Regions from separate parts of the Pseudomonas sp. 4CAES_32.4 genome, predicted to be linked through region 2. Evidence: riboswitches for the same ligand, from Rfam matches in the RefSeq annotation. Region 2 holds a riboswitch; each other region holds the start of a gene.

Region 1 (5,755 bases), 880 kb from region 2:
GGCGCAGCACTTCATCGACGTATAAATCCACCGACGCGTGATTCTGCACCTGCATCGGATTGGCCAGGCGCAGGCTCGGGTAATCCTCCGGCAACTGCTGCGCCGCTTCGGCGAGCAGCGCCAGGCTGGAGTCGCCGCTGCACAGGATCACCAGCTCGGCGGGGGTTTGGCCAAGGTCGGCAATGTTGTCATCCGAGACGAAACCGCCGGGCTGAGTCCTGAGCAGGTGCATGGTTTAAACGCTGAGCGCGGCGCGCAGTTGCGCTTCGAGTTGGGCGGCATCGAGTTCCTGACCGATCAGCACCAGACGCGTAACGCGCGCTTCATCGGCACCCCACTGACGGTCGAAATGCTTGTCGAAACGCGTGCCGACGCCTTGGATCAGCAGACGCATTGGCTTGTTCGGAATCGCCGCGAAACCTTTGACACGGAGGATGCCGTGCTGAACCACCAGTTGCGTCAGCGCGTCGAGCAGCAGGCTTTCGTCGGCTTGCGGCAGTTCGATGGAGATCGAATCGAAGGCGTCATGATCGTGGTCATCGTGGTCGTCATCGCCTTCACCGTGATGGTGATCATGATGGCTGTGGCGGCTGTCGATGTGTTCTTCGGAACCGGCACCGAGGCCGATCAACACGTCCAGCGGCAGGCGGCCGTTGCTGGCTTCGATGATTTTCACCGCTGGCGGCAGCTCTTCGGCGACTTCAGCGCGTACGCGAGCGAGGTCTTCCGGGCTGGTCTGGTCGGCCTTGTTGAGGATGACGAGGTCGGCGCTCGCCAGTTGGTCGGCGAACAGTTCGTGCAGCGGCGATTCGTGATCGAGGTTCGGGTCGAGTTTGCGCTGGGCGTCGACCTGATCCGGGAACGCGGCAAAGGTGCCAGCGGCCACAGCCGGGCTGTCGACCACAGTAATTACCGCGTCAACGGTGCAGGCGCTGCGGATTTCTGGCCACTGGAAGGCTTGCACCAGCGGTTTCGGCAGGGCCAGGCCCGAGGTTTCGATGAGGATGTGGTCGAGGTCGCCGCGACGCGCGACCAATTCGCGCATCACCGGGAAGAATTCTTCCTGAACGGTGCAGCACAGGCAGCCGTTGGCCAGTTCGTAAACGCGGCCGGTGGCTTCTTCTTCGGTGCAACCGATGGTGCATTGTTTGAGGATCTCACCGTCGATGCCCAACTCGCCAAACTCATTGACGATCACCGCGATGCGACGGCCCTGCGCGTTGTCGAGCATATGGCGCAGCAGCGTGGTTTTGCCCGAGCCGAGGAAGCCGGTGACGATGGTGACGGGGAGTTTGGCCAGTGTTTTCATCGGTATGCCCTTTGGCAAGCGGCGGGCATACGGGACGAGAACCGGCAACGCGCGTGCGCGCCGGAAGCGTTCGCCACCGGATCACCCCGCCCGGTTGTAGTGAGAATCTGTGACGAGGCAGGTCTCCTGGCTGACGGTGTTCAGGCATGCGCCTGGCGTTTGCTGCGCCTTCCCGCTGGCTCATCGATTGAGCTGGCAGTGGCGTGGCAGCGAACAGCACCGTTCACAGTTGCGGGGGCAGCCGCGGCATTGACCGCGTTCCCTTCTTAGCTTCGGCGTGGGCCGAAGAACCTCGAATGCGCAAGGCTACGCATCGGGTGGTGGTGGGTCAATGGGCGTTGAGTTTTGGTATAGGGGGCATATCCGTTGCTGCGGGTGCTGCTACTGGCGGTTTCGCTCTTACAGCGAGTCACTTTTTCCAAACGCCGAAAAAGTGACCCGCCGTAAGGGCGGAACCCTAATCAGCAACACCCGCAGCAACGGATCCACCCCAAAAAATTGACCAAAACCCCACCCCCATGCTCTCCTACACAACTTGTTACGGGTGCCCTTCACAGGGTGAAACGGGAAACCGGTGAATCATGTGCTTTACTCAAGCCCATGTCAGTCCGGTGCTGCCCCCGCAACGGTAAGCGAGCGAAGCGTCAAAACCACTGTGCCAGTACGGCATGGGAAGGTGACGCTTGCAGGTCGGCCTGACGCCAACCCCTCGTGAGCCCGGAGACCGGCCCGCAACACACAGCCCGCATTTGTGCGTCGCTGAACATAACAAACCCGCGGTGGGCGGGCGCTGTTTGAACCCCTGCGTGCTCGACCCGCAGGGGTTTTATGCGCTCTATATCACCCGCTGACACTCCAGAGGGAAGCGCCATGTCGATCATCAGCAGCACCGGCAGCAACACGGACAAAATCGCCAGCACCACCACACTGAGCCAACGCCTGACCGCCGCGATCTTCGCGTCGATTCTGGGCGCCAGCCTGGTCTACTTCGCCGGTTTTTCGCACATCGAAGCGGTGCACAACGCCGCCCACGATACCCGCCACAGCGCCGCGTTCCCGTGCCACTGAGACCTGTCGACATGATCAAGCGTATTGCGCAAACCGCAGGGTTCACCGGTCTGCTGGCCGCCCTGCTCCTCACTCTGCTGCAGAGTTTCTGGGTCTCGCCGCTGATTCTTCAGGCGGAAACTTTCGAGAAAGCCGAACCCGTCGCCGTTCATGAACACGCCGAAGGCGCCATGGCTGGCCACACTCACGATGCCGAAGCCTGGGAGCCGGAAGACGGTTGGCAGCGTGTGGTTTCGACCACCGGCGGCAATCTTGTCGTGGCCGTAGGGTTTGCATTGATGCTCGCCGGCCTCTACACCCTGCGCGCACCGACCAAAACTTCGCAAGGCCTGCTCTGGGGTCTGGCCGGTTACGCGACCTTCGTCCTCGCGCCGACCATGGGCCTGCCGCCTGAACTACCGGGCACCGCTGCTGCTGATCTGGCATCGCGCCAGATGTGGTGGATCGGCACCGCGGCTTCGACCGCTGTCGGCCTGTCGTTGATCGCGTTCAGCCGTCACTGGCTGATGAAGGTCCTCGGTGTTGCCATCCTCGCTGTGCCGCACGTCATCGGCGCACCGCAACCGGAAGTGCATTCGATGCTCGCTCCGGAAGCCCTGGAAGCTCAATTCAAAATCGCTTCGCAGTTGACCAACGTGGCGTTCTGGCTGGCCTTGGGCCTGATCAGCGCCTGGTTGTTCCGCCGCAAAAGCGATGGTCAATACCACGCATGACCCATGACAGCGCAGCGCCGACCTTCGTCGTCGGCCTGGGCTGCCAGCGCGGCTGCCCGGCCAGTACGTTGCGTGCGCTGCTCGATCAGGCGTTACAGGCCCACCGTATCGAACTCCAGACCGTCAAGGCCTTGGCCAGCATCGACCTGAAACGCGACGAGCCCGGACTACAGGAACTGGCCGCACAATTAGCCCTGCCACTGCTGTACTTCAGCAGCGAAGAACTGGCCAATTATCAGCAAAGGCTCAGCCATCATTCACAGATCGCCTTCGAGCGAACCGGCTGCTATGGCGTTGCCGAAAGTGCCGCTCTGGCACTGGCTGAACAACTGATCCAAGCCCCGGCAAAACTGCTGATTTCCCGGCAGAAGTACGCGCAGGCAACGTTGGCATTGGCCGGCGCAGCATAAAATCCCGATAATCCTCGCCATTGATTATGAGCAATCTTCATCTGAAGGGATTGCCGTGCCGCTTTTTCAAAGGATTCAATGATGACCGTCTACTTCATTGGCGCCGGCCCCGGCGACCCGGAATTGATCACTGTCAAAGGCCAGCGGTTGATCCGCAGTTGCCCGGTGATCATCTATGCAGGCTCGCTGGTGCCAGCGGCGGTGCTCGAAGGCCATCAGGCCGACACCGTGGTCAACAGTGCCGAATTGCACCTGGAACAGATCATCGACCTGATCAAAACCGCCCACGCCAAGGGGCAGGATGTGGCACGGGTGCATTCCGGAGATCCGGGTTTATATGGCGCGATTGGCGAGCAAATCCGCTATTTGCGAGAACTGGGAATCCCGTTCGAAATCATTCCTGGCGTGACGGCTACGGCGGCGTGTGCAGCGTTGCTGGGAGCAGAGCTGACCCTGCCGGACATATCGCAAAGCGTGATTCTGACCCGCTACGCCGATAAGACCGCGATGCCAGCGGGTGAAGAACTCGGCAGCCTGGCCCAGCACGGCGCCACCATGGCGATCCATCTGGGGGTCAATCATCTGCAGAAAATCCTCGCTGAACTGGTGCCGCATTACGGCGCAGATTGCCCGATTGCCGTGATTCACCGGGCGACGTGGCCAGATCAGGATTGGGTGGTGGGGACGCTGGCGGATATTGCCGCGAAGGTTGAAGCCAAAGGGTTTCGGCGTACCGCGCTGATTCTGGTTGGGCGGGTCTTGGGCAGTGAGGTGTTCAGCGAATCATCGTTGTATCGCGCGGGGCATGCACACCTTTACAGGCCCTGAAAGCAAAAGATCGCAGCCTTCGGCAGCTCCTACAGGGAAACACATTCCAATGTAGGAGCTGCCGAAGGCTGCGATCTTTTGATCTTGTGGCACCAGACAAACGCACTCATCACGGGAAAATGCATTGCCTGGTTTGTGACGGCTTCGCAGTGAACACCTTACTTAGTAGTAGGCGTTTTCTTTCTGCGTGTGGTCGGTCACATCGCGAACGCCCTTGAGCTCCGGAATGCGCTCAAGCAAGGTGCGCTCGATGCCTTCCTTCAAGGTCACGTCGGCCTGGCCGCAGCCCTGGCAACCGCCACCGAATTGCAGCACCGCGATGCCGTCTTCAACCACATCGATCAGGCTGACCTGACCGCCGTGGCTGGCCAGCCCCGGGTTGATTTCGGTTTGCAGGTAATAGTTGATGCGCTCGTTGACCGGGCTGTCGGCGTTAACCATCGGTACTTTGGCGTTTGGCGCCTTGATGGTCAGCTGGCCGCCCATACGGTCGGTGGCGTAGTCGACAACTGCATCGTCCAGAAACGCTTCGCTGAAGTGATCGATATAAGCGGTGAAGCTTTTCAGCCCCAGCGCCGTGTCTTCAGGTTTTTCTTCGCCCGGCTTGCAGTAGGCAATGCAGGTTTCGGCGTACTGGGTGCCAGGCTGGGTGATGAAGACGCGGATGCCGATGCCCGGGGTGTTCTGCTTGGAGAGCAGATCAGCCAGGTAATCATGGGCGGCGTCGGTAATGGTAATAGCGGTCATGGAAACTCCTCGCAGGCTTGGGCGCAGTTTACGCCAAACAAGCCGCCGGACAAAGTCCTAGTATTTTTGTCGGGAAAGCATTCTCAATTGCGCCCGTCCAAACCCTCACTTTTAATTTTTTGGCGGTATATAGATACCGCAATCCGCTCGCTCGCCTTCGATAACGTCGTGTTCCGAATATTCATCTCCAGGCGACAACATGACGTCCTCCGCTGCCCCGGCGCCTTCGACTGAGGCCCGCCAATCCCTCTATCTACAACAGATGCTGGATCATCAACGTGAACTGAAACACCTGCTCGATCAACAACCCGAGGCAGGCAAGGTGCTGGCTGACGGACTGCTGCGTAGAATCCAGCATTCCTTTCCCGGGCATCCGGAGCCTATTGCGCTGGCGGCGGTGAGCTATCGGGAAGACATCCAGATGGCCAGCGATTCGCAGACACAAATACTGATATCGACCGACCTGCCGCTTCGCCCATTGTCCGCGCTGTTCACGGACAAACCGTGGGGCGGAGCAAACCTTGACGCGCCAAACCGGCATTATCGCTTCTACGCCAAGTCCACCTATAGCGCAGCGGCCAAAGCTGCGTTTGACCGTACCCACACCATCAACGCAACCACTGGCGGCACATCGGCCTTCGAAACCTTTGTCGGCGAGTTGATCCGGCATCCAGACCACT
Region 2 (5,755 bases):
CGGGTCAGGCGGTAGTTCCAGACGATCCCTTCGTCAATGGGGTCGAGCACATAACCGGCGTCCCACAGTTTGTTGGCCAGCACTTGCAGGACCACGTCCGGTTTGATCGAGGTTTCACCGATGGCGACGCCGGCGACCACTGCTATCAACAGTGTCACCAAGGCCAGCAACGTGCGGATCAGGCTAGAACTCATTTCGACAGGTCATAGCCGTTGATGGCCGTGGCCAGTTGTTCCAGACCGTCGAACATGCGCAGGCTGGCCTGCATGGCCATGGCGTCCAGAATAATGATGCGGTTGTTTTTCACCGCGTCCATGTTGCGCGTCACCGGATCGCTGCGCAGGAAGGCGAGTTTCTTTTCATAGTCGTCAGCCGGGAAACGGCGGCGATCCATGCGGGCGATCACCAGGAACGTAGGGTTGGCTTTGGCGATGGTTTCCCAGCCGACGGTCGGCCATTCTTCGTCGGACTGCACGACGTTGCGCACGCCGAGGGTGCTGAGCATGAAATCGGGAATGCCTTTGTGCCCGGCCACGAACGGCTCGATGTCCATTTCGGCGCTGGAGAGCCAGACCAGGGCGCTGACGTCCTTGAGCTGTTTGCCTTGGGCGGTGGCGATGGATTTGGCCAGGCTGGCCTTGAGCTGATCATTGAGCTGCTGCCCGCGATCCTGCACATCGAAGATCTGCGCCAGTTGGCTCACGCTTTTGTAAATGCTATCGATGCTGAAAGGCGCCAGCCGCGTGCCGTCGGCACCAACCAGATTGTCCTTGGCTTCGCAATCGGAAGGCAGCAGATAGGTGGGGATTTTCAGTTCATGAAACTGCTCACGGGTGCCGACCGCACCTTGTGGGCCGACCATCCATTCCAGCTCCACGGCGACCAGTTCCGGGCGCTTGCCGATGACCGCTTCGAAACTCGGTTCGTTGTCGGCGAGGCGCTCGATCTGGTCGTTCTGCGCCTTGTACTTGTCCAAGACATTGTTGAACCACAGCGAGGTGCCGACGACTTTGTCCGCCAGACCCATGGCGTAGAGCATTTCCGTGCCGGCCTGGCCGATGGTCACGGTGCGCGCCGGCGCGTGCTGAAAGGTCAGGTGGCTGCCACAGTTTTCGATGGTCAGCGGGTATTGAGTGGGTGCCGCATGGGCCAGCGTGCAAAGACTCAGACCGGTAATGAGGGTGGCAACGCGAGGCAGCAGCATGGGGCAGTCTCCAATGGATCCGTACGGGGAGCGGGGAGGGTACGGATTGGAAACACACCATCGAACGCGGTTGGGGAAAACTGCGCAAGGCCGGCATTTGATCAAGAGACGCGCGGCACGATGTCCTTCCCGGACACCCCGCCGGTTAGTCAGTCACTGTGCCGGCAGGTCTCCTGACTGATGCGTCATCGCCTGGCTCCGGCCTTCCCGGGAGTCATCCCAGTGGCAGTCGTGGAGCAGGCTCAGCACCTACAGTTGCGGGGGCAGTTCCGATTGATGCTGTGCAAGCATTTCGGATTCCCTATTAATCCCGTGTGGAAACCGGCGGCGGCATGGTAGTCGATCAGGCCGCCGAAGGGGAGACGAATCTGTCGGGGCGAGGATTAATGCTGACTCATCAAACCGTGCAATACGCCCAGGCGCAGGCCCGGTTCGGACGGCACCATCTGCGCGATGCCGAACACTTTGAACGCCGCCAGCATCAGCACCAGCCCAGCGGGCAAGATGCTTTGGCGGTGGGGTTGCAGGCCGGCGAGCTTGAGTTGCCGGACGTTGTTCACTTTCAGCAGCAGCAACGACAGGCGCAGCAATCCACCGTAGGTAATGCCGTCCTGGCCGTAGTCGTTGAGACGATTGGCCTTGAGCACTTTGGCCAGCATGCGTGCGGTGCCGGAAGAGCCGATGGTCTGCTGCCAGCCTTGAGCGCGATAACGCCGCGCGACGTGTTCGAATTGCAGGATGGCGAAGCGTTCGGCGGCTTGCAGCGCGCCAGCGGATACTTCGCCGCCGCGAAAGAAGCGCGTACTCAAGGTGCCGCTGCCGATGGCGATGCTTTCGGTGAGCAACGGTTGTGAACCCTGACCGAGGATCAACTCGGTAGAGCCGCCGCCGATATCGACCACCAGGCGCATGTCCGCGTCGCTTGGCAGGGCGTGGGTCACGCCGGCGTAGACCAGCCGCGCCTCTTCATGGCCGCAGATGACGTCAATCGGAAAACCCAGATGCCGCTCGGCGCTGGCGAGAAACAGTTGAGCGTTATCGGCCTCGCGCACTGCGCTGGTTGCCACCGCGCGCACCCGACCCGCCTCGAAGCCGCGCAGCTTCTTGCCGAACCGCGCCAACGCCTGCCAACCGCGATCCAGTGCCAACGCATCCAGCGTGCCACCGTCAAAACCTTCGGCCAGACGCACCGGCTCTCGCAGGGTTTTCACTTCCTGAATCAGCAGGCCTTTGCGGCTGCGCACCGATTGGCCGATCATCAGCCGGAAGGCATTCGAACCCAGGTCGATGGCGGCGAACAGCGAGGCGTCTTGTTTCATGGGAATCCTTGCACAACATCCGCCCGAAGGCTCAAGACGGTTTGCGAGGATTCTGCCGTGATCTTGATGACATCCTGATGACGGGGCAGGGGCGGTTCAATGAATGTGTGACTGTCATGACACTGTCATTATCCGGTGTCTATGCTGAGGCCAATACATCGCGTGTTCTTAAAGTTTTTGCTGCCATTTTTGGCAGCTTTTTTTGCCTGCGATTTAGTAGCTGATCGTTCCCCTGCTCTGCGTGGGAATGCCTCTTGGGACGCTCCGCGTCCAGTGACGCGGAGCGTCACGGGCTGCATTCCCACGCGGAGCGTGGGAACGATCAGGGGTAGGGGGAATGCGTTAGCAGGCTTGCGGGGTTTCGCCCCGGGCCAGACGCGCATTGATGTCGTCGATCACCTCGGGCAACTCAGCAATGGTGTCGATCAGATAATGCGGGCGCGAGGGGGCGAACATCTTGGCTATCCGCGCACGTTCTTCCGCCAGTCGATCCGACGGCAATGCCTTGTATTGCTCATAGGTCAGGCCCAGTGCATTGCCGGAACAGGTTAGCGCCACTGTCCACATGCCTGCGCTGCGCCCTTCGAGAATCCCCGGCCAGGTGTCGTCGACCTTGACGCATGCCGCCACATCATCAATGCCCAAGGCAATCACGTTAGCCAGCGCCTGCGCGGGATGCGGCCGGCCATTCGGCACTTCATCGGTAGCGACGACATGGTCAGCGACGTAACCATTTTCCCGCGCCAGTTCGACGACCTTGGCCATCACCACCGCCGGATAGCCCGAGCACGAACCGATTTTCAAACCCTTGTCACGCAACGCGGCAATCGCTTCCAGCGCGCCCGGTATCAGCGCCGAATGCAAGGCGATTTTCTCGATCTGCAACGGCATGAAGCGCTCGTAGATCGCCGTTACATCGTCGTCACTCGGCAAGCGACCAAACGCTGCACGATAGCGTTCAGCAATCTGCGGCAGGTTGCACAACGTGCGGATGTGATCCCACTTGCCCATGCCCATCGGCCCGCGCGCTTCCTCCAGCGACACGGCGACGCCGAACTCGGCAAAGGCTTCGACGAAAATCTGCGTCGGCGCAAACGAGCCGAAATCGACAACGGTGCCGGCCCAGTCGAGGATCGCGGCTTGCAGGTGAGTCGGTTGTTGGTACTGCATGGTCAATCTCCGTTTTCAGGTAAGCGTTGGCCGTCCCTCGGTAATGAGGTAGGCGGTTTCAAGGGGCAGTGCTGATCAGGTCAGCGGTGGATTCGCATCAAACAGTTCGGCAATCACTGGCCGGTTCCGGCGGATGCCGAGGCAGCACAGGTGGTATTCGATAAAGAACGGGTGATCGACAAAGGTGATCGGTGTGGTGCCCGGGGTTTCGGCGTACTCGACCGCCGAGACAAAACCGATGCCGATGCCTTTGACGATGGCGTGCACGATGGCTTCGCGGCTGTTGAGTTGCATGACGCAGTTGAGGTCGATGCCGAGGCGCTTGCAGCTTTCTTCCACCAGTTGCCGGGTGCGCGCACTTTGCTCGCGCATCACCCATTTTTCGCGGCTGATTTCGCTGATATGAACCTGCGACTGGCTGGCCCACGGATGGTCATCGCGCACCACGGCAATAATCGGATAGCGGTGATACAGCAGCGTGTGGAAGCGCTCATCGAATTCCGACAGCGCCAGAATCGCCACGTCGATATCGAAGTTGAACAGCCGCGCCAGGGTTTCCTTTTCCGAGGAAAACGAAGTTTCCAGTTCAATGTCCGGGTGCCGCTGCATCAGCTCGTAGGTCAGGTTCATCGCAATCGGCGGCGACACCGCGCCGAGGCGCAGCATGCCGTTTTTACGTTGTTTGAAACTCTGCAGCAGTTGCACCGCTTCATCCTCCTGGCCGAACAGACCTTGAGTGATTGCGTAGAGCTTGTGCCCGGCGGCGCTCATCTCGATGTAGCGCCCGCGCCGATGGAACAGCTCCACCGAGAAGGTTTTTTCCAGTGCGTTGACCTGCTCGCTGACGGTCGGCTGACCGACGCTGAGGTACTCCGCCGCGAGGGTGAAGCTGCCGGTTTTGGCCACCGCATGAAACGAACGCAACCACTTGTGATACTGGTACATGCAAGCCCCGTCAGCGTCGAATGAACAATGCCACTGCCGCGCTGCACAGGCAGGCGCTGGTGACCACTATGAAGATGAGAGACGTGTTTGCCGTGGTGTCAAGCAAACGACCAATCAAAGGCTCGGCCAGGCCAGCAAACAGATAGGACGAGAAGTTCATGATCCCGGTCGCGGTACCGGCGCGTTTGGCACCGACCAGATCCGGACACAGCGCCCAGAAACTCGACGCCGGGCCGTAGACGAAGAAGCCGCAAAGGAACAGCGCCACCAGACCGATCACGCTGTGCGGCGGCAGGCTCCACATCCACAGACTGGTTGCGGCGCCGAGGAACATGTAGAGCATGATCGCCAGATAGCGCTTGGAACCGAACAGCTTGTCCGACACCCAGCCGTTGCTCAGTGCCCCGACCGCCATGCCGACGGGGAGGGCGACGGTGATCCATTTCGGATCGATCATGCCGTCACCGCTTTTCCAGTCGGCGCCGAGAAAGTGCACCGGCACCCAGACGATCAGGCCGTAGCGCGCCGCGTTCTGAAAGCCCAGTGACAGCGCGGCGATCAGCAGGCGCGGATTCTTCAGCACGGCTTTATAGCGTTGCGCCGAGGTCTCGACTTCGCCATGCGCGGCTTCCTGATGTTTGTCGTCAGCGTTGGCCACACCGGTGTCGCCCACCGGTTCGAAGCCCAGATCCTGCGGGCGTTCGCGGGCAACCAGATAAAAAATGATCCCGCCGGCGAGCATCAGCAGCACTGGCAAACGGAAGATCCAGCGCCATTCCAGTTGCAGCACTTCGAGCACGACGATAGAGGTGACGTACGACAGAATCGACGCACAACCGGCGGCGAAGGTGTAGAAGCCATAGACCTTGCCGCGCTCACCTGCGGCCCACCAATTGGCAATCAGCCGACCGCCCGGTGCCCAGCCCAAGGCCTGGAAGTAACCGTTGACGCCCCACGGCAGGATCAGACTGGTGAAACCGCCGGCAAAACTGGTCACCCAGTTGGCACCGCAGGACAACACCGCACCCAGCGTCATGATGCGCCGGCCACCGAACTTATCGGCGAGGTTGCCGTTGATCGCCTGACCAATCGCATAAGCCCAAAGCATTGCAGCAGA
Region 3 (5,755 bases), 770 kb from region 2:
ACCCAGTTCCACGCCGAGTGCACCGGCGCCTGCCGCCATCACCGGGCCGGCGTTAGGGCTGTCCCATTTAGGCGCTTGGCTGCGCCAGCATTTCAAGGCGAGTCGGGTTTTGCCCAGTAGCGCGTAGGTCAACGCCACCAGACGCGCAGGAATGTAGTTCAACACGTCGTCGATTTTTGCCGCCGCCCAACCGAAGCGTTCGAAACGTTCGTTGCGATAGCCCCACATCGCGTCGAGCGTATTGCTCAAGCGATAGAGCACCACGCCAGGCGCACCGGCCACGACAAACCAGAACAGTGCGGCGAACACCGCGTCGCTGCCGTTTTCCAGCACTGATTCGGTGGCGGCACGGGCGACCGCAGTGCTGTCGAGTTCATCGGTCTGACGGCTGACCAGATAACCGACACGCTTGCGCGCCTCGTCCAGATCATCCGCGCGCAACGCAGCAGCGACCGGGGCGACATGCTCGCCGAGGCTGCGCATGCCGAGGGCGCAATACAACGCGAGAATTTCGACAATCCAACCCACGTACGGCGCCCAGGAAAACGCCGTGGCGAGCAGGGTCAGCGGCAGTACCGCAATCACCCACGCAGTGACGCCATGACTGCGCCAGCCGCGCCCACCGGCGTTGAAACGTTGCTCGATACGCCCGGCAAAATTGCCGAACGCCACCAGCGGATGCCAGCGTTTCGGTTCACCCAGCAGCGCATCCAGCGCCACCGCGGCGACACTCAACAACGCCACACTCATTGACTCACTCCCCAATAATTTTCATACAGCAACTCATTGAGCGGCCGCGCCTGCGCCCACCCTTCGAGTACCAGCATCGGCGCCGGATAGAATTCCTTGACCGGGCCCAGGCACAAAACGGCCAGAGGCTTGGCGCCTTCCGGCAGTTTCAGCAGATCGGCCAGCGCCTGCGGTTCGAACAGCGAAACCCAGCCCATGCCCAATCCTTCGGCACGGGAGGCCAACCACAGGTTCTGGATCGCACAGGACAACGAGGCCATGTCCATTTCCGGCAGTGTGCGGCGACCGAAGATGTGTTTTTCGCGATCATCCATCAGCGCGGCGACCAATACTTCGGCGCAATTGTTGATGCCTTCGACCTTGAGTTTCATGAACTCATCGCTGCGCTCGCCGAGGGCTTCGGCGGTGCGGATGCGCTCTTCTTCCACGAGATGCTGGATCTGATTGCGCAGGGTGCGGTCGCTGATGCGGATGAAGCGCCACGGCTGCATGAGGCCGACGCTTGGGGCCTGGTGGGCGGCTTCCAGAAGTCGGCGCAGCAACTCGGGCTCGACTGTGCCGCCGGTGAAGTGGCGCATGTCGCGGCGTTCGGCGATGGCTTTGTAGACCGCTTGGCGTTCGGCTTCGGAGAATGCGTTGTCGGTCATAGCCCCATCGCTGGCGAGCCAGCTCCCACAGGGGATTGCGAACCTTCAGGCATTACACCGCCCATTGTGGGAGCTGGCTTGCCAGCGATGGCGGTCTCAAGGTCGGGTGCAAACAGTGCAGCAATAGCCGCAGGATTCGACGGGAAATAGAAGTGCACATAAGAGGCCGTCATCCGCCCCTCACGATAAACCGCTTCAGCGCCACGTCCGCCATTCGGACTCAAGCCACGCGCAATCGGCGTCAACTCAGTCGTCGTCAGCGAATGATGATACGTGTGGCCGCGCAACGAACCTTCCGGCAAATCCACTGCTTGCAATGCCAACGCCGCCAGACGCTTCTGCATCACCGCGTCGCCTTTAAGCAGCCCGACCAATTCGGCGCGAGTGCCTTCAACGTCCGTCAAAGAGTCGAGCAGATACAACATGCCGCCACACTCAGCGAGCAACGGCTTACCCGCTGCATGATGCGCGCGAATCGCCTCAACCATCGCGGTGTTCTGCGACAGCGCGACGTGATGCAATTCCGGATACCCACCGGGCAGATACACGCTGTCCGCCTCAGGTAATTGCGTGTCGCGGATTGGCGAGAAGAAGCTCAACTCGGCGCCCATCGCCCGCAACAAATCGAGACTTGCACCGTAGGTAAAGGCGAATGCCTCGTCACGAGCGACGGCGATGCGCACGTTTTTCAGCAGCGGCTCGACGGCGATAACATCTGGCGCGGCGAACTCCACGGCCGGTGGCAGCGCTACCTCGCAACTGCTCGCCAGTGCGTCGGCAGCGGCGTCGAGACGCACATCGAGATCATTCAGTTCGCTGGCCTGAACCAGGCCGAGATGGCGGCTCGGCAGTTCGATGCCGGTCTCGCGGGACAACGCGCCGTACCAACGCAAACCTTCGGTAAGGCTGCCTTCGAGCAACTGCGCATGGCGCAAGGTGCCAACGCGGTTGGCCAGCACGCCGGCAAACGGCAGATCCGGTTGATACTTCGCCAGCCCCAGCGCTAACGCACCAAAGGTCTGCGCCATGGCCGTACCGTCGATCACCCCGAGCACCGGCACACCGAAATGCCGCGCCAGATCAGCGCTGGACGGTGTGCCGTCGAACAGACCCATCACGCCTTCAATCAGAATCAGGTCGGCCTCGGCGGCGGCTTCCCACAACAGACGACGACTTTCCTGCTCGCCGACCATCCACATGTCCAATTGATAAACGGGGGCACCGCTGGCGCGCTCGAGAATCATCGGATCAAGAAAGTCCGGGCCGCATTTGAACACGCGCACCTTGCGCCCCTGATTGCGGTGCAAACGAGCGAGTGCGGCGGTAACGGTGGTCTTGCCCTGACCGGAGGCCGGCGCGGCGATGAGTACCGCCGGGCAGTGACGTGGTTGATTCAAAGTTCGACGCCTTTCTGCGCTTTGATGCCGGCCTGGAAGGCGTGTTTGAGCATGCCCATTTCGGTGACCGTGTCGCCCATCTCGATCATTTCCGGCTTGGCCGCCCGACCGGTGACGATCACATGCTGCATCGGCGGACGTGCCTGCAAATCGCTGAGCACCTGATCGAGATCGAGGTAGCCGTGCTTGAGGGCGATGTTCAGTTCATCGAGCACCACCAGACCGATCGATGGATCGCGCAGCAATTCGCGGGACACAGCCCACGCGGCTTCGGCGGCAGCGATGTCACGCTGACGGTCCTGGGTTTCCCAGGTGAAACCTTCGCCCATCACGTGGAAGCGCACTTGCTCGGGGAAGCGGCGGAAGAACAACTCTTCACCGGTGCTGTTGCGCCCCTTGATGAACTGCACCACGCCGCATTGCATGCCGTGGCCCATGGCGCGGGCGAGCATGCCGAATGCCGAGCTGCTTTTGCCTTTGCCGTTGCCGGTCAGCACCAGCACCAGGCCGCACTCGTCGGGCGAGTTGGCGATGCGTTCGTCGATCACGGCTTTTTTGCGCTGCATACGCGCCAGATGGCGTTCGTCGCGCTCGGGGGAATCAGTCATGGGGGAGCTCTCCGTTGAGGCTGGATAACGGCGGGCAGGCACAAGAATAGACGGCAAAAAGCCTGGCATCGCCCACCGTGATGCCGCTGGATGGATCAGGCCGGTCTCCGGGCTCATGAGCGGCACTTGGCCTGACTGCGCGCCTTCCCGCTTGTTTCGAAGCAGTGGCTCAAGGCGCAGCTTTTACTCATTTACCGTTGCGGGGGCAGCGCCGGGATCGTGATCGTTCTTCGCTTGAAGACAACCCTCACCGGCTTCCCTGTTTCACTCTGTCGACCGTGGTCACAGAGCACCTGAAACAAGCCGCGAAGGTTAGAGGGTTGGGGGTGGAGCGTCAATTAAAGAGGGGGCCAGCGGGCGAATAACTGCCGCCGATCAATTATCTGACGCCAATCTTGTGCCACGCTGATACAAATGATATCAAAGAGCCATGCTTTTCTCGGAAAAGCCACTACAACAATAAGGATGATGACGATGCAAGGCATGATCATCAGCAACCCGCGCCTGGAATTCATGCGCCCGGTGCTTGAACGCTGGTTTGACTGTATTGACCGTTACAACGCTGTGCGCGGCGACAGCGACACGCCTTACTGGCATGACGAGAAGGCCAATCTCGGCTTGCTGAGCGCGGCAGCCTGGATGGCCGAACTGGTCACTCTCAACGACACTGCCACGCGCAAACAGAATGAAGAAGGCGAGCGCAATGCTCGCGCCGACCTGTTCCTCGCCGGCGCCGAAGATCGGGCGTATATCCAGGCCACGCAGCGCTGGCCACGGGTGAACAATCTCAACCTGACCCAAGCCCTTCTCGACATCACCAACGATGCCAAACGCATCAGCTTCGCCAGTGATCTGAAGCTCGGCTGCCTGTTTGTCGCCCCGCAAAAGGCCCAACACAGCGCCAGCCCCGAAGAATTGCAGGACGTGGTCGATGACCTGCAAAAGGAACACACCTGTGCGGTCGCCTGGTATTTTCCCTACGCCTACCGCAAATTGCGCAGCGAAGCCGGCAACTATCACCCAGGCATTGCCGTGCTGTTCAAGGAAGCCCGCGGCTGAGCAGTTGAACCATCGGGCTTGCGCCCTCCTCTATGATTAAGAATGCATTCATAGGGAAGATCAGCAATGCGCAAGTCCCAGCTCGCTTTTGTCATCGCCTTCGCCGGAGGGCTCGCCGCCTGCGGTGAGACCTCCAGCCTGCAAGTCTCCGACGGCACCGGCCCAACGCCGAAACTGCCCGAACCGAATAAAACCCTGATCCCGACGGTGAATATCGCCCCGGCGGTCGGCTGGCCCGCAGGTGCCAAACCGACGGCAGCGGCGGGTACGCAAGTCGCGGCTTTCGCTGAAGGTCTCGATCATCCGCGCTGGCTCTATGTGCTGCCCAACGGTGATGTGCTGGTGGCGGAAACCAATGCCCCGCCGAAACCGGATGACAGCAAAGGCATCAAGGGTTGGGTGATGAAGACCGTGATGGGCAAGGCTGGCGCCGGCGTGCCGAGCCCGAACCGCATCACCCTGCTGCGCGACGCCGACCACGATGGCGTGGCCGAAACCCGCACCGTGTTTCTGCAAAATCTCAACTCGCCTTTCGGCATGACACTGGTCGGCAATGATCTGTACGTCGCCGACACCGATCGCCTGCTGCGCTTCCATTACGAGCCCGGCGCGACCGAGATCAAGACGCAACCGATCAAGGTCGTCGATCTGCCCGGCGGTACGCTGAACCATCACTGGACCAAAAACGTAATCGCCAGCAAGGACGGCAACAAGCTGTACGTCACCGTCGGCTCAAATAGCAACGTCGGCGAAAACGGTCTGGATAAAGAAGAAGGTCGCGCAGCGATTTGGGAAGTGGATCGGGCGACCGGCAATCACCGGATCTTCGCTTCCGGTATTCGCAACCCGAACGGCCTGGCGTGGGAGCCTGCCAGCGGTGCGTTGTGGACGGCGGTCAACGAGCGCGACGAAATCGGTAGCGACCTGGTGCCGGACTACATCACTTCGGTGAAGGACGGTGGTTTTTATGGCTGGCCGTTCAGTTATTACGGGCAGCACGTCGATGTGCGCGTCGAACCGCAAAATCTCGATCTGGTGGCCAAAGCCATCGCCCCGGATTACGCGGTTGGCCCGCACACCGCCTCTCTCGGTCTGACCTTCGCCGAGGGCAACACCTTGCCGGCGCAGTTCAAGGAAGGCGCCTTCATCGGCCAGCACGGATCGTGGAACCGTAAACCGCACAGCGGCTACGAAGTGATTTTCGTGCCGTTTAACGGCGGCAAACCGAATGGCACGCCGGTGGATGTGCTGACCGGATTTCTCGACAAGGACGAGAACGCACTGGGTCGCCCGG

Evidence for each region. Region 2 has a riboswitch for cobalamin ahead of AC3Y64_RS11710 (ABC transporter substrate-binding protein). Riboswitches for the same ligand answer to the same signal wherever they lie in the genome.
Region 1: it holds a riboswitch for cobalamin, as region 2 does, so the genes downstream of both, AC3Y64_RS15420 (CbtB domain-containing protein) here and AC3Y64_RS11710 (ABC transporter substrate-binding protein) in region 2, are expected to answer to the same signal.
Region 3: it holds a riboswitch for cobalamin, as region 2 does, so the genes downstream of both, cobO (cob(I)yrinic acid a,c-diamide adenosyltransferase) here and AC3Y64_RS11710 (ABC transporter substrate-binding protein) in region 2, are expected to answer to the same signal.

Annotation. Positions count from the first base shown of each region.
Region 1 is NZ_CM176882.1:3,470,040-3,475,794, forward strand. It holds gene cobN (cobaltochelatase subunit CobN) at 1-232, opposite strand, end outside; gene cobW (cobalamin biosynthesis protein CobW) at 236-1,309, opposite strand; cobalamin riboswitch at 1,409-1,619, opposite strand; cobalamin riboswitch at 1,835-2,056, shown strand; gene AC3Y64_RS15420 (CbtB domain-containing protein) at 2,180-2,377, shown strand; gene AC3Y64_RS15425 (CbtA family protein) at 2,389-3,090, shown strand; gene AC3Y64_RS15430 (cobalamin biosynthesis protein) at 3,087-3,500, shown strand; gene cobM (precorrin-4 C(11)-methyltransferase) at 3,582-4,328, shown strand; gene nfuA (Fe-S biogenesis protein NfuA) at 4,491-5,075, opposite strand; gene AC3Y64_RS15445 (hypothetical protein) at 5,329-5,745, opposite strand.
Region 2 is NZ_CM176882.1:2,590,673-2,596,427, forward strand. It holds gene AC3Y64_RS11705 (FecCD family ABC transporter permease) at 1-194, opposite strand, end outside; gene AC3Y64_RS11710 (ABC transporter substrate-binding protein) at 191-1,204, opposite strand; cobalamin riboswitch at 1,351-1,545, opposite strand; gene AC3Y64_RS11715 (Ppx/GppA phosphatase family protein) at 1,588-2,523, opposite strand; gene phnX (phosphonoacetaldehyde hydrolase) at 2,866-3,693, opposite strand; gene AC3Y64_RS11725 (LysR substrate-binding domain-containing protein) at 3,769-4,638, opposite strand; gene AC3Y64_RS11730 (MFS transporter) at 4,649-5,755, opposite strand, start outside.
Region 3 is NZ_CM176882.1:1,820,818-1,826,572, reverse strand. It holds gene cbiB (adenosylcobinamide-phosphate synthase CbiB) at 1-750, opposite strand, end outside; gene bluB (5,6-dimethylbenzimidazole synthase) at 747-1,397, opposite strand; gene AC3Y64_RS08275 (cobyrinic acid a,c-diamide synthase CobB) at 1,394-2,794, opposite strand; gene cobO (cob(I)yrinic acid a,c-diamide adenosyltransferase) at 2,791-3,402, opposite strand; cobalamin riboswitch at 3,484-3,714, opposite strand; gene AC3Y64_RS08265 (hypothetical protein) at 3,877-4,461, shown strand; gene AC3Y64_RS08260 (PQQ-dependent sugar dehydrogenase) at 4,528-5,755, shown strand, end outside.